Regions from separate parts of the Bradyrhizobium sp. JR3.5 genome, predicted to be linked through region 1. Evidence: riboswitches for the same ligand, from Rfam matches in the RefSeq annotation. Region 1 holds a riboswitch; each other region holds the start of a gene.
What was found. Region 1 has a riboswitch for cobalamin ahead of ACVWW1_RS45960 (DUF1636 family protein). Riboswitches for the same ligand answer to the same signal wherever they lie in the genome.
Positions count from the first base shown of each region.

Region 2: another riboswitch for cobalamin. It lies ahead of ACVWW1_RS33440 (TonB-dependent receptor); the one in region 1 lies ahead of ACVWW1_RS45960 (DUF1636 family protein).
Region 3: another riboswitch for cobalamin. It lies ahead of ACVWW1_RS35320 (TonB-dependent receptor); the one in region 1 lies ahead of ACVWW1_RS45960 (DUF1636 family protein).

Region 1 covers NZ_JBSRYV010000002.1:6,109,718-6,113,178, reverse strand. Annotated here, with positions in the region: partial or broken gene cobN (cobaltochelatase subunit CobN) at 1-558, opposite strand, end outside; gene cobW (cobalamin biosynthesis protein CobW) at 558-1,592, opposite strand; gene ACVWW1_RS45960 (DUF1636 family protein) at 1,589-1,963, opposite strand; cobalamin riboswitch at 2,057-2,272, opposite strand; gene cobO (cob(I)yrinic acid a,c-diamide adenosyltransferase) at 2,309-2,962, shown strand; partial or broken gene ACVWW1_RS45950 (cobyric acid synthase) at 2,974-3,461, shown strand, end outside.
Region 2 covers NZ_JBSRYV010000002.1:3,473,128-3,476,588, forward strand. Annotated here, with positions in the region: partial or broken gene ACVWW1_RS33440 (TonB-dependent receptor) at 1-952, opposite strand, end outside; cobalamin riboswitch at 1,080-1,277, opposite strand; gene ACVWW1_RS33445 (FecCD family ABC transporter permease) at 1,390-2,433, shown strand; gene ACVWW1_RS33450 (ABC transporter ATP-binding protein) at 2,430-3,203, shown strand; gene ACVWW1_RS33455 (ABC transporter substrate-binding protein) at 3,209-3,461, shown strand, end outside.
Region 3 covers NZ_JBSRYV010000002.1:3,856,030-3,859,490, reverse strand. Annotated here, with positions in the region: gene ACVWW1_RS35320 (TonB-dependent receptor) at 26-2,308, opposite strand; cobalamin riboswitch at 2,415-2,610, opposite strand; partial or broken gene ACVWW1_RS35315 (CobW family GTP-binding protein) at 2,840-3,461, opposite strand, start outside.

The sequences.
Region 1 (3,461 bases):
GGCACCGCGCCGCGAATCGTAGACGCCGATCTCGGGAAGATCGATCTCGCCGACGACAGGCCCGGCATAGAGGCCGGACGCCAGCGCCAGTTGCGCGATCACGGCCTGCGCGGCAACGGGGCCGCCCTTGTCGCACAGCACCTTCAGGCGGCGCAGCGTCGAGACCGGGAGGGTCGAGAATTCATCCAGCCGCAAATCGTCGCGACCATCCGCCGGCAGCACCACCAGGGCGATGCCGCGTTCCTTCGCCAGACGATGCACCGCGGCCAGCCCGTATGACCAATAGGGCTCGCCGCCGATCAGCCGCACCAGGATGCCGCGCGCATGCGACAGTGTCCGCTCGATATAGGTATCGACCGACAGCGGATGGCGCAGCTCCGCAAGATTGGCGAGCCGCAGCGACGGCAGCGCCGCGCGGCCCCGCCGCCAGCCGGCCGCGAACGCGGCGAGATCGCTGTCGGAAAACGACAGCACCACGAGATCGGCCGGATCCTGGCCGAGGTCCCTTGGCGTCGCGGTCTCCTCAAGGCCGCGGCTCTCGCGGAAGACGACGTGCATCAGACACCTAGTCGCGCCCTGATCGCGGCTTCATCGATATCACCGTGCTCGCCGATCACGACGAGCTTTGACTGCCGCGCGCGCGCGCCCCAGGGCATGTCGAACTGATGCCTGACCCGCTCGCCGACCGATTGCACCAGCAACCGCATCGGCTTGCCTTCGACCGCGATGTAGCCCTTGGCGCGCAGCACGTTCTGCTCGCGCGCCAGCCCCTTGATCGACGCGATCAGCGCATCGACATCCGCGATCTCCGGAAGATCGATCACCACGGAATTGAAGTCGTTGTGCTCGTGTTCGTCCTCGCCGTCATGGTGAGACGGCCGCGCCGCGAGGTCATCCTCTGCCGCCGCTTCAAGACCGAGGATCACGCGGGCGTCGATCGCGCCGTCGACGATGGGCAACATCGGCACCTCGCGCGGCATCTCGGCCGCGATCAGCGCCTTGGCCGCTTTGATCCCCTCGGCACCGGCGAGATCGGCCTTGGTCAGCAGCACGATATCGGCACAGGCGATCTGATCCTCGAACACTTCGGACAACGGCGTCTCGTGGTCGAGATTCTCATCTGCCGCGCGCTGCGCATCCACGGCGGCCGGGTCCGGCGCAAAGCGGCCGGCAGCAACGGCCTCCGCATCGGCCAGCGCGATCACGCCGTCGACCGTGATCCGCGAACGGATCTCCGGCCAGTCGAATGCCTTCAGCAGCGGCTTCGGCAGCGCGAGGCCGGACGTCTCGATCACGATATGATCGGGCCTCACAGGGCGCGCGAGCAATTGCTCCATCGCCGGGATGAAATCGTCGGCGACGGTGCAGCAGATGCAGCCGTTGGCGAGCTCGACAATATTCTCGGTCGGGCAATTGGCGTCCGCACACGACTTCAGGATGTCGCCGTCGACGCCTTCGCTACCGAATTCGTTCACCAGCACCGCGAGCTTCTTGCCGTTGGCATTGCGGATCAGATGCTGGATCAGCGTCGTCTTGCCGGACCCGAGAAAGCCGGTCACGACGGTGACCGGAACCTTGGCGAGCGTCATCATTCTGCGGCCTCCGGCACGACGGCGATGGGGGGAATTCGGGCAAGCGATTGCTTGCGAAAGATTTCGGGACGGCTGCGCCACGGCACGATGCCGTCAGGCGCTGCGGCGTAGGCGGCGGCTCCTGCGATCACATCCTTGGCATGATCAGCCGACAAGCGGCCATAAACATAAGACCACCGGCCCGGCGCGCTGAGCGCGACCGAGCAGCCCTGGCTGCAAGCCGAGAGGCATTCGACCGGAACCAGATTGACGTCATCGGGCACGCCCGCCTTAACAAGCGCGGCATGCAGGCGCGCACCGGGCGCGAGCTCGCCTTCGGCGAGCGTCTGGCCGGCGCGGCAGGTGATACAGACATGAAGTGTAACGCTCATCGCCCTTCCTGGATTGACTGCGGGAAGCGATGAGGCACACGAACCTGACGTGAACAGGTTCGTTCCCCGTCGCGGAACACCCCGTCCGCCGGTCTCAAACACACTGCGTCGGCAGGTCTCCCGGCTTGCGGAGTAGGATTTCTCCCGTGATGCCCACCTTCCCGACTCCATCAGGGAATCAGTGGCTTGGGCATCTCTCCGGTCACGGTCGCGGGGGCGGCTGCGCTTCGGGCAAACCTTGCGGTCCGAGCCCTATCGCATTCCCTCTTCGCCTGTCGTAGGACAGGAACCAACGCGGGGTCACCATTCGTCCTGGCCTCGCACTTGTCAAGCCGAAGGACCGTGATGATTTCTGATGGAAACGACGCTGAAGATGGCGCCGTCGGCGCCGACCCTTCATTGGAAGCGCGGCATGCGGCCAAAATGGCGAAAAAGAAGGTCGCCCGCGACAAGATCATGGCGACCAAGAGCGGTGAAAAGGGCCTGATCATCGTTCATACCGGCGCCGGCAAAGGAAAATCGTCCTCCGCCTTCGGCATGATCGTGCGCTGCGTGGCGCACGGCTTTCCCTGCGCCGTGGTGCAATTCATCAAGGGCGCCTGGGATACCGGCGAGCGCCGGCTGCTCACCGGGCATTTCGGCGATCTCTGTCAATTCCACGCGATGGGCGAAGGCTTTACCTGGGAGACGCAGGACCGCGCCCGCGACATCGCGGCAGCGCAGGCCGGCTGGGAAAAAGCCAAGCAGCTGATCGCAGACCCGAGCCTGCGGATGGTGGTGCTCGACGAGATCAACATCGCGCTCCGTTACGATTATCTGGCGATCGCCGATGTCGTCGACTTCCTGACCACGTCGAAGCCGCCGATGACGCATGTCGTGCTCACCGGGCGCAACGCCAAGGACGAATTGATCGAGATTGCCGATCTCGTCACCGAGATGACGCTGGTGAAGCACCCCTTCCGCTCCGGCATCAAGGCCCAGCCGGGCGTCGAGTTCTGACTGCTATTGCCATGGCGCGCGCATTGATGATCCAGGGAGCCGGCTCGGACGTGGGCAAGTCGCTCATCGTCGCCGGCCTCGCGCGTGCCGCGAAACGGCGCGGCCTGCGCGTGCTGCCGTTCAAGCCGCAGAACATGTCGAACAACGCCGCCGTGACCGTCGACGGCGGCGAGATCGGACGCGCGCAGGCCTTGCAGGCGCTCGCCGCCGACGTCGAGCCGCACACCGACATGAACCCGGTGCTGCTGAAGCCGGAGACCGACGTCGGCGCGCAGGTCATCGTGCACGGCAAGCGGATCGCGACCGCCCGCGCGCGCGAATATGCCGCCATGAAGCCATCGCTGATGGGCGCGGTGCTGGAGAGCTTTGGGCGCCTGAAGGCGCGCGCCGACCTGGTGCTGGTCGAAGGCGCCGGCAGCCCCGCCGAGGTCAATTTGCGCAAGTCCGATATCGCCAATATGGGCTTTGCGCGCAGGGCCGACGTGCCCGTGGTCTTGGT
Region 2 (3,461 bases), 2.6 Mb from region 1:
GATCGACCAGCCGTCCGCCGGGCAGGCCGAGCTTCTGGTCGCTGCCGGTGACGGTGAGGAAGGCGGTGAGATCCGATGTCGTGTAGTTGACGTTGCCGACGGCGTTGCGCTGGTCGAGCGCGTTGTTGACGCGGTAGCCGTCGGACTTGATGCCGTTGCCGTAGAACGAGGTCGACCACGGGCCGGAATTGAGCGCCGCGGACACCGCGGCCATGCGGGTGTTGAACGAACCGAAGCCGCCTTCGGCCCGGATCGTGGCCGGCGGACCGCCGGCGCCGGTCTTGGTGATGATGTTTACCACGCCGCCCACCGCGTTGTCGCCGTAGAGCACCGCGCCGCTGTTGCCGCGCGTGATCTCGATGCGTTCGATCGAATCGAGCGGGATAGTGGTGAGATCGAAGCCGGCCTTGTCGACGTCGTTGAGGCGGCGGCCGTTGAGCAGGAACAGGGTGTTGTCGGAGGCGAATGCGCCGAAGCCGCGCAGGTCGACCGAGGTTTTGGCGCCGTTCGGGCCGCCATAAAGCGATTGCAGCTGCACGCCCGGCAGCTGCGCGAGCATCTCCGGCAGCGACTGCACCGGCGAATGCGCGATGTCGTCGGCCGTGATCACGGGCGAGGAAGAGCCGACAATGCCCGCGAACTGGGGGCTGCCGCCGGTGCCGCCCGTTCCCGTGGCCGGTCCGGTCCCTGTCGTGTTCGATCCTGCTCCGCTGCCCACATTGTTGCCTTGCGCGGTGCCCGGCGCCGGGCGGCGCGGGGCCGGCGCTTCGTCAGCGGCCGGCCTGGCGCGCGTGACATTCTGGTCGCCGGGCTTGGTGATTTCGATCGCCGGAAGTTGCTCGGGAACGGGCGCCTGCTGCGCCCGTGCGGTCGAGATGATGATGGTCGGTACGATCATCGTCGACGCGAGCAGAAGCACGCGGCGGCGCCGGGAGGAAGAGTTGGAGAACATCTAGGTGAGACCTCGGTAACGTCAGTGGCACGTCACCGCGAGCCAGTCTCACCATCGTGCTCGCAGGCCCAGCTGCTTGCAGCTCCAAGTGAAGCTCATGCCTGTACTCCCCGACCGGCATCTTCGCGTGTGACCACGGCTGACGGCAGGTCTCCTGGCTCGCGGGTCGTTACCCTCCGTCGCCTTCCCAGGACCGAGATTCCCAGTGGCCTGTGACGAAGGATTCACCGCATACAGTTGCGGGGGCAGCCGCGGCGTTGGGGAAGTTTCCCCGCACCGCATTCCCTTTTCATCTCATGATAGAACCGTCATGTTCATCTAGGGTTCGGCCGGGCAGCAAAGTCAATCCGGCGGAGGTCGGGCGGCCGCCAGCTGGCCACGGTTTTTGTCGGGTGTCGCTTGTCTGCCACGGCGATCGCTGTAAGAGCATGGATCCAATGAGCGTGCAGGATTTTGCCTTGGCGGCCGAGGTCGCGGCGCGGCGCCGGTGGGGCACCACCGCGGCGCTGCTCGCGCTCGTGGTGCTGCTGCTCGTGCTCTCGCTCGGCATCGGGCCGGTGCGGCTGTCGCCGCTCGCGGTGATCGAGGCGCTGTTCGGCGGCGGCAGCGACGTGGCGCAGGTGATCGTGCGCGAGATCCGGCTGCCGCGCACCATTCTGGCATTCGCGATCGGCGGTATTCTCGGGCTATCGGGCGCGGCGCTGCAGGGATTGCTGCGCAATCCGCTGGCCTCGCCGTCGCTGTTCGGTGCGCCGCAATCGGCGGCATTCGGCGCGGTGCTGGTGATCGCGCTGGGCCTCGCCGATGTGCGCTCCTATGCGCTGCCGGTGGTGGCAATCGTCGCCGCGTTCGGCTCGGTGTTCGCGCTGCTGGCGATTGCCGGCCGCAATGCCGGGCTGTTGATCCTGATCCTCGCGGGACTCGCAATCTCGAGCTTTGCCGGAGCCGCGACGGCGCTGGTGATGAACCTCTCCCGCAATCCGTTCGTGGTGCTGGAGATCGCATTCTGGCTGCTCGGCTCACTGGAGGACCGCAGCTTCCAGCACGTGGCGCTGGCGCTGCCCTTCATCATCGCGGGCGCGGCCGTCCTGCTCAGCCAGGCGAGCGCATTCCGTGCGCTGACGCTCGGTGAAGAGGCAGCACAGAGCCTCGGCGTCGATGTCGGACGACTGCGGCTCCTCGTGATCACGGGCGTCGCGCTCGGCGTCGGCGGCGCGGTCGCGGTCACGGGCACGATCGGCTTCATTGGCCTCGTCGCGCCGCACCTGATGCGCCCTCTGATCGGTCACGATCCGGCGCGGCTGCTGGTGCCGAGCGCGCTCGCCGGTTCGGCGCTGCTGCTCGCGGCCGATATCGCGGTGCGCATCATCCCCTCGACGTCGGACATCAAGGTCGGCGTGCTGACCTCGATCATCGGCGTGCCGTTCTTCCTCTATCTGATCATGCGCGAACGCCGCGCGCTCGGCGGAGGCGTGGCATGACGCTGCTCTCTGCAATCGCGCTCAATGCCTCGCTCGGCAGCCGCAAGGTGTTGCACGATGTCTCGCTGTCGCTGGAAGCGGGCCATCTGGTGGCGCTGGTCGGCCCCAACGGTGCCGGCAAGACCACGCTGCTGCGCGCACTGGCCGGATTGATTCCATCCGACGGCGAGATCCGGATCGGCGGCGACGCGCTGGCGTCGCTTGCGCTGCGCGAGCGGGCGAAGCGTTTCGCCTATTTGCCACAGGGGCACATGGTGCACTGGCCGCTGCCGGCGCGCGATATCGTCGCGCTCGGCCGCTATCCGCACGGCGCGACCGATCCGGCGCGGCTGTCGCCGAAGGATATCGAGGCCGTGCTGCGGGCAATGCAGGCGGTCGACGTCACTGAATTCAGCGACCGCCGCGTCACCGAGCTGTCCGGCGGCGAGCGCAGCCGCGTCGCACTGGCTCGGGTGCTGGCGGTGGAGGCGCCGGTGATCCTCGCCGACGAGCCGACCGCCTCGCTCGATCCGCGCCACCAGATCGACGTGATGCAGAAGCTGCGCAACGTCGCCGACACCGGGGTGCTGGTCGTCGTGGTGACCCACGATCTCGGGCTCGCCGCGCGCTTTGCCGATCACGTGCTGGTGCTGTCGGAGGGACGGCTGGCGGCGCAAGGCGCGCCTGCTGAGGCGTTGTCCGAGAGTGTTCTGGCCAGCGTGTTCCGGGTCAGCGCCTATCGCGCCGAATTTCAGCGCGAGGCCGTCATCGTGCCATGGGCGGACGTGTGATGGGGATGCGGCGTCTCGCAGCGGTGGCCGCAGCGGCATGGCTGACGTCGTATGCAGCCGCGTCCGCCGCCGGACCGCGCATCGTCTCGATGAACGTCTGCAGCGACCAGCTCGTGCTGTCGCTGGCCGATCCGGACCAGATCCTCGGCCTCAGCCGCTTTTCGCGCGATGCCTGGCAATCCTGGGCCGCCGAGCAGGCGCGAAACTATCCGCTTCTGGCCGGCGAGGCCGAGGATGTGCTGCTGCTCAAGCCCGACC
Region 3 (3,461 bases), 2.3 Mb from region 1:
CGCCGGATCAGAGCGTTGCGCATGGTCAGAACTTCACGTTGACGGATAATTCGGCGGTGCGCGGCATACCGAGCAGCCACTGCCCCGTCCCGTTCGAGGTCACCGCGTAAACCTTGTCGAACAGATTGTAGACCCGGAACGCGACCGTGGTGCGGTCATCCGGCTTCCACCTGATGCCGCCATTGACCACATTGTAGCCCGGCCGCAGCTGGGTGTTGGCGAGATCGGAGTACATCGCGCCGACGATCTGGACGCCGCCATAGACCGACCAGTTCGGCGCGAAGTCCCAGGTCAGCCAGACGTTCGAGACCTGCTGCGGAACGTTGACCGGAACATTGCCGTTGTAGCTGACGACTTTGCCGCCGACCACCTGGCTGTTGTTGTCGTATCGGGCGCGCAGCAGCGCAAGATTGGCGTCGACGCGCCAGCCGTCGTTCAGCGCGAGCCCGATCGTTCCTTCGACCCCGCGGGATGATTGCTGGCCGATTTGCAGTGCAAGGCCGGCGGTTGGATTGCTGGGATCGGGAATGGTCAGGCCGGTCTTGACGATCTCGTAAGCAGCCAGCGTCCACTCGCCGCGGCCACCCCAGAACGACTGCTTGACGCCGATTTCGGTCTGCTTGCCGGTCGCGAGCTGGAAGGTTTTCTGTGAGGTCGACAGCGAGATCAGGTTGCTGACTGGATCGACGCCGACCGCATACTGGCCGTAGAACGCGAGGTTCTTGACCGGCTCGTACACCAACCCGGTTCGCCAGCTGGTGCCCGACAGCGTGGTTTCAAAACTGTTCGCCGGCGTCTTGTAGTCGGCGCGATCGACCTCGGGACGATCGTACCGGACGCCGGTGACGAGCGACAATTGATCGGTCAGCGACAGGCGATCTTCGGCGAACAGCGCGTATTGATTGACGATCGCGTTGAAGCCCGGCGTCGTCGCCGTGGTCGTCGCGAAGAACGATCCGGGATCGAACACATAAGGATTGACCGACGACGCGCCGCCATAGGGCGAATTGTTGGTGTGGGTGAAGTCGATCCGGTTGACGTCGAACCCGGCGACGAACTGGTTCGCGAGCCCGAGGACGTGACCGCTGAAGGTCGCATCCATCCGGTTGCCGAGCTGCTTCTGGTCGTGGAATATCTCGATGTAGCTGGAGCGGTCGATCAGCTGGGTCTTCGGGTTCCAGGTGTAGTTTTCGATATCGCGCCAGTGCCGCTCACTGGTCAGATAATACAGCGTGTTGTTGATCTTGATGCCGTCGGCGACGTCCCACTCGGTCTTGAACTGGGTCCAGCTGTCCTGATAGCGGATCGCGCTGTCCAATGCGTTGTAGTTCTTGAAGCGCAGCGCGTCCTGGATCGAGCCGTTGATCAGCGGCGTGCCGAAATAGCGCGACGGGCTGCGGTCGCCGTAATCCTCGGACAGTGTGAAGGCGAGATTGTCCGATGCCTGCACGCGCACGGCGGCGGAGACCACCGCATTCGAGGTCTTGTCGCGATCGACCCAGCCCTCCGACATGTTGCCGGTGGCGTTGATACGGTAGGACACATTGGGATTGATCGGACCGGTGCTGTCCACCGACAGCCGCCGCGTCATGTTGCTGTCGAGCGAGACCTCGGCCTCGTTATAGGGCGTGCCCTGCGGCTTCTTCGGAACGACGTTGATGACCCCCCCAATCGCGCCCTCGCCGTACAGCACCGAGGCCGGACCGCGCAGCACTTCAACGCGTTGGGTCGACCAGGTGTCGTAGGGGAACGTCAGGGTGCCGGAGCCGATATAGAAGCGCGTGCCGTCATACAGCGTCATCACCGAGTTGCTGCCGGCAAAGCCGCGGGTGCTGAACGACAGGCCGCCATTGCCGGGCGCCGGCGTTGCGATGAACCCAGCCGCATTCTGCGTGACGGCATCAAGCACATTGTGCTGGCCGCGTTCGGCGATAGTCTGCGCCGTGATGATCTCGACGCTGGCCGGCGTCTGCAGCGGCGTCAGGTTGAGACGACTGCCGGTGCCTCCCTGTGTGGTGGCGTTGAGCGTCGGCGATGCCGATCCTGATGCGCCCGACGCCGCGGCGCGCGGCGCGCCAGCGGTTGCCGCAGCCGTTGCAGGTCTGACGCGCGGCCGCGACGACGTCGCCGAGTTGCGGCTTCGCGCCGCGGGCTTGGGCTTTGCGGATGTCGAGGGTGCGACCTCGATCGGATCGAGCGTCGTGGGTGGAGATGTTTGTGCCGAACCTTCAACCGGCAGCAACAGCGATGACAGGGAGCAAACGAGACCGAGGCGCCAACGGCGCGCGGCGGGAGAGGACGGAGACATGAAAGGACTCGCGGTAACGTGGCACGTCACCGCGAACGCGGACTGGCGCATTGCCCCAAAGGCAGTGCTCCGATCCCACCAGGACGCCCCCGCCCGATGTGCTCGCGTGTGACCACGACTGACGGCAGGTCTCCTGGCTCACGGGTCATCGCCTGTCGACGCCTTCCCGGGCTTGATAGCCCAGTGGCAAATTGACGAAAGGCTCGCCGTTCACAGTTGCGGGGACAGCTGCGGCATTGGGGTTACCCTCGCACCGCATTCCCTTTTGATCCCCGAAGGGAACCGTCGGCAGAAACGATAGGTGGTGCGGGATAGGCTGTCAATTCGATGCGATTGTCGCACACATGCTTTGCGGGATGATGCTGCTGCGATGACACAGCCCAGCGACATCGACTGCTGACGCGGAGAGGTAACCCGTCATCCTGAGGAGCGCGGAACGCGCGTCTCGAAGGATGCACGGCCCCGCTGGTGGCCGTCGACCCTTCGAGACGCGCTTCGCGCTCCTCAGGGTGACGGGAAACTGGCTTCGCATCACCCTGCTTCGACACATCCCTGCATCACCTCATCGATCTCGGCCCGCGACAGCGCGCCCATCTCGGCGATGAACACGATTCGCGTGCGTGGCACGCCGGGTGCCGGCACGCCGCCCGCGGCCAATGTCGCGCGGCCGCCGGCGAGTTGAAACACCGTCAGCCGTCCGGGCTGCTCCACCGTCTCGAACAATCCTTTCGCCCGCGCCAGCTTCGGCGCGAGTCTGCCGATCGCCTGCTGCAAGCGCGGGCAACCGCACCGGCCGCTCCGAGGTCCAGCTCAGCGTCTCGAACCGGTCGGATACCGGCCGTCGCGGCGCGGTCTCGCGCGGCGCCGGCACATGATCGAGGTCCGCGGGAAACAGCAGCGCGGCCGGCACCTCGCCATGCAGCGCATCGACGACCACGGCCGCCGGACGCACTGCCCGCACCGCATCGCGGATCACGGCGCACGCGGCTGCATCGGCCAGATCGACCTTGCTCAGCGCCACCACATCGGCCGCCCGCAACTGCGAGCGCAGCAGCGCATCGTCCAGCGCGGCCACCGGCTGCGTCGCGTCGACCACGCACAGCACGGTCTCGAGCGGCGCCTCCTTCCAGATCACCGGGTCCATCAGGTTGCG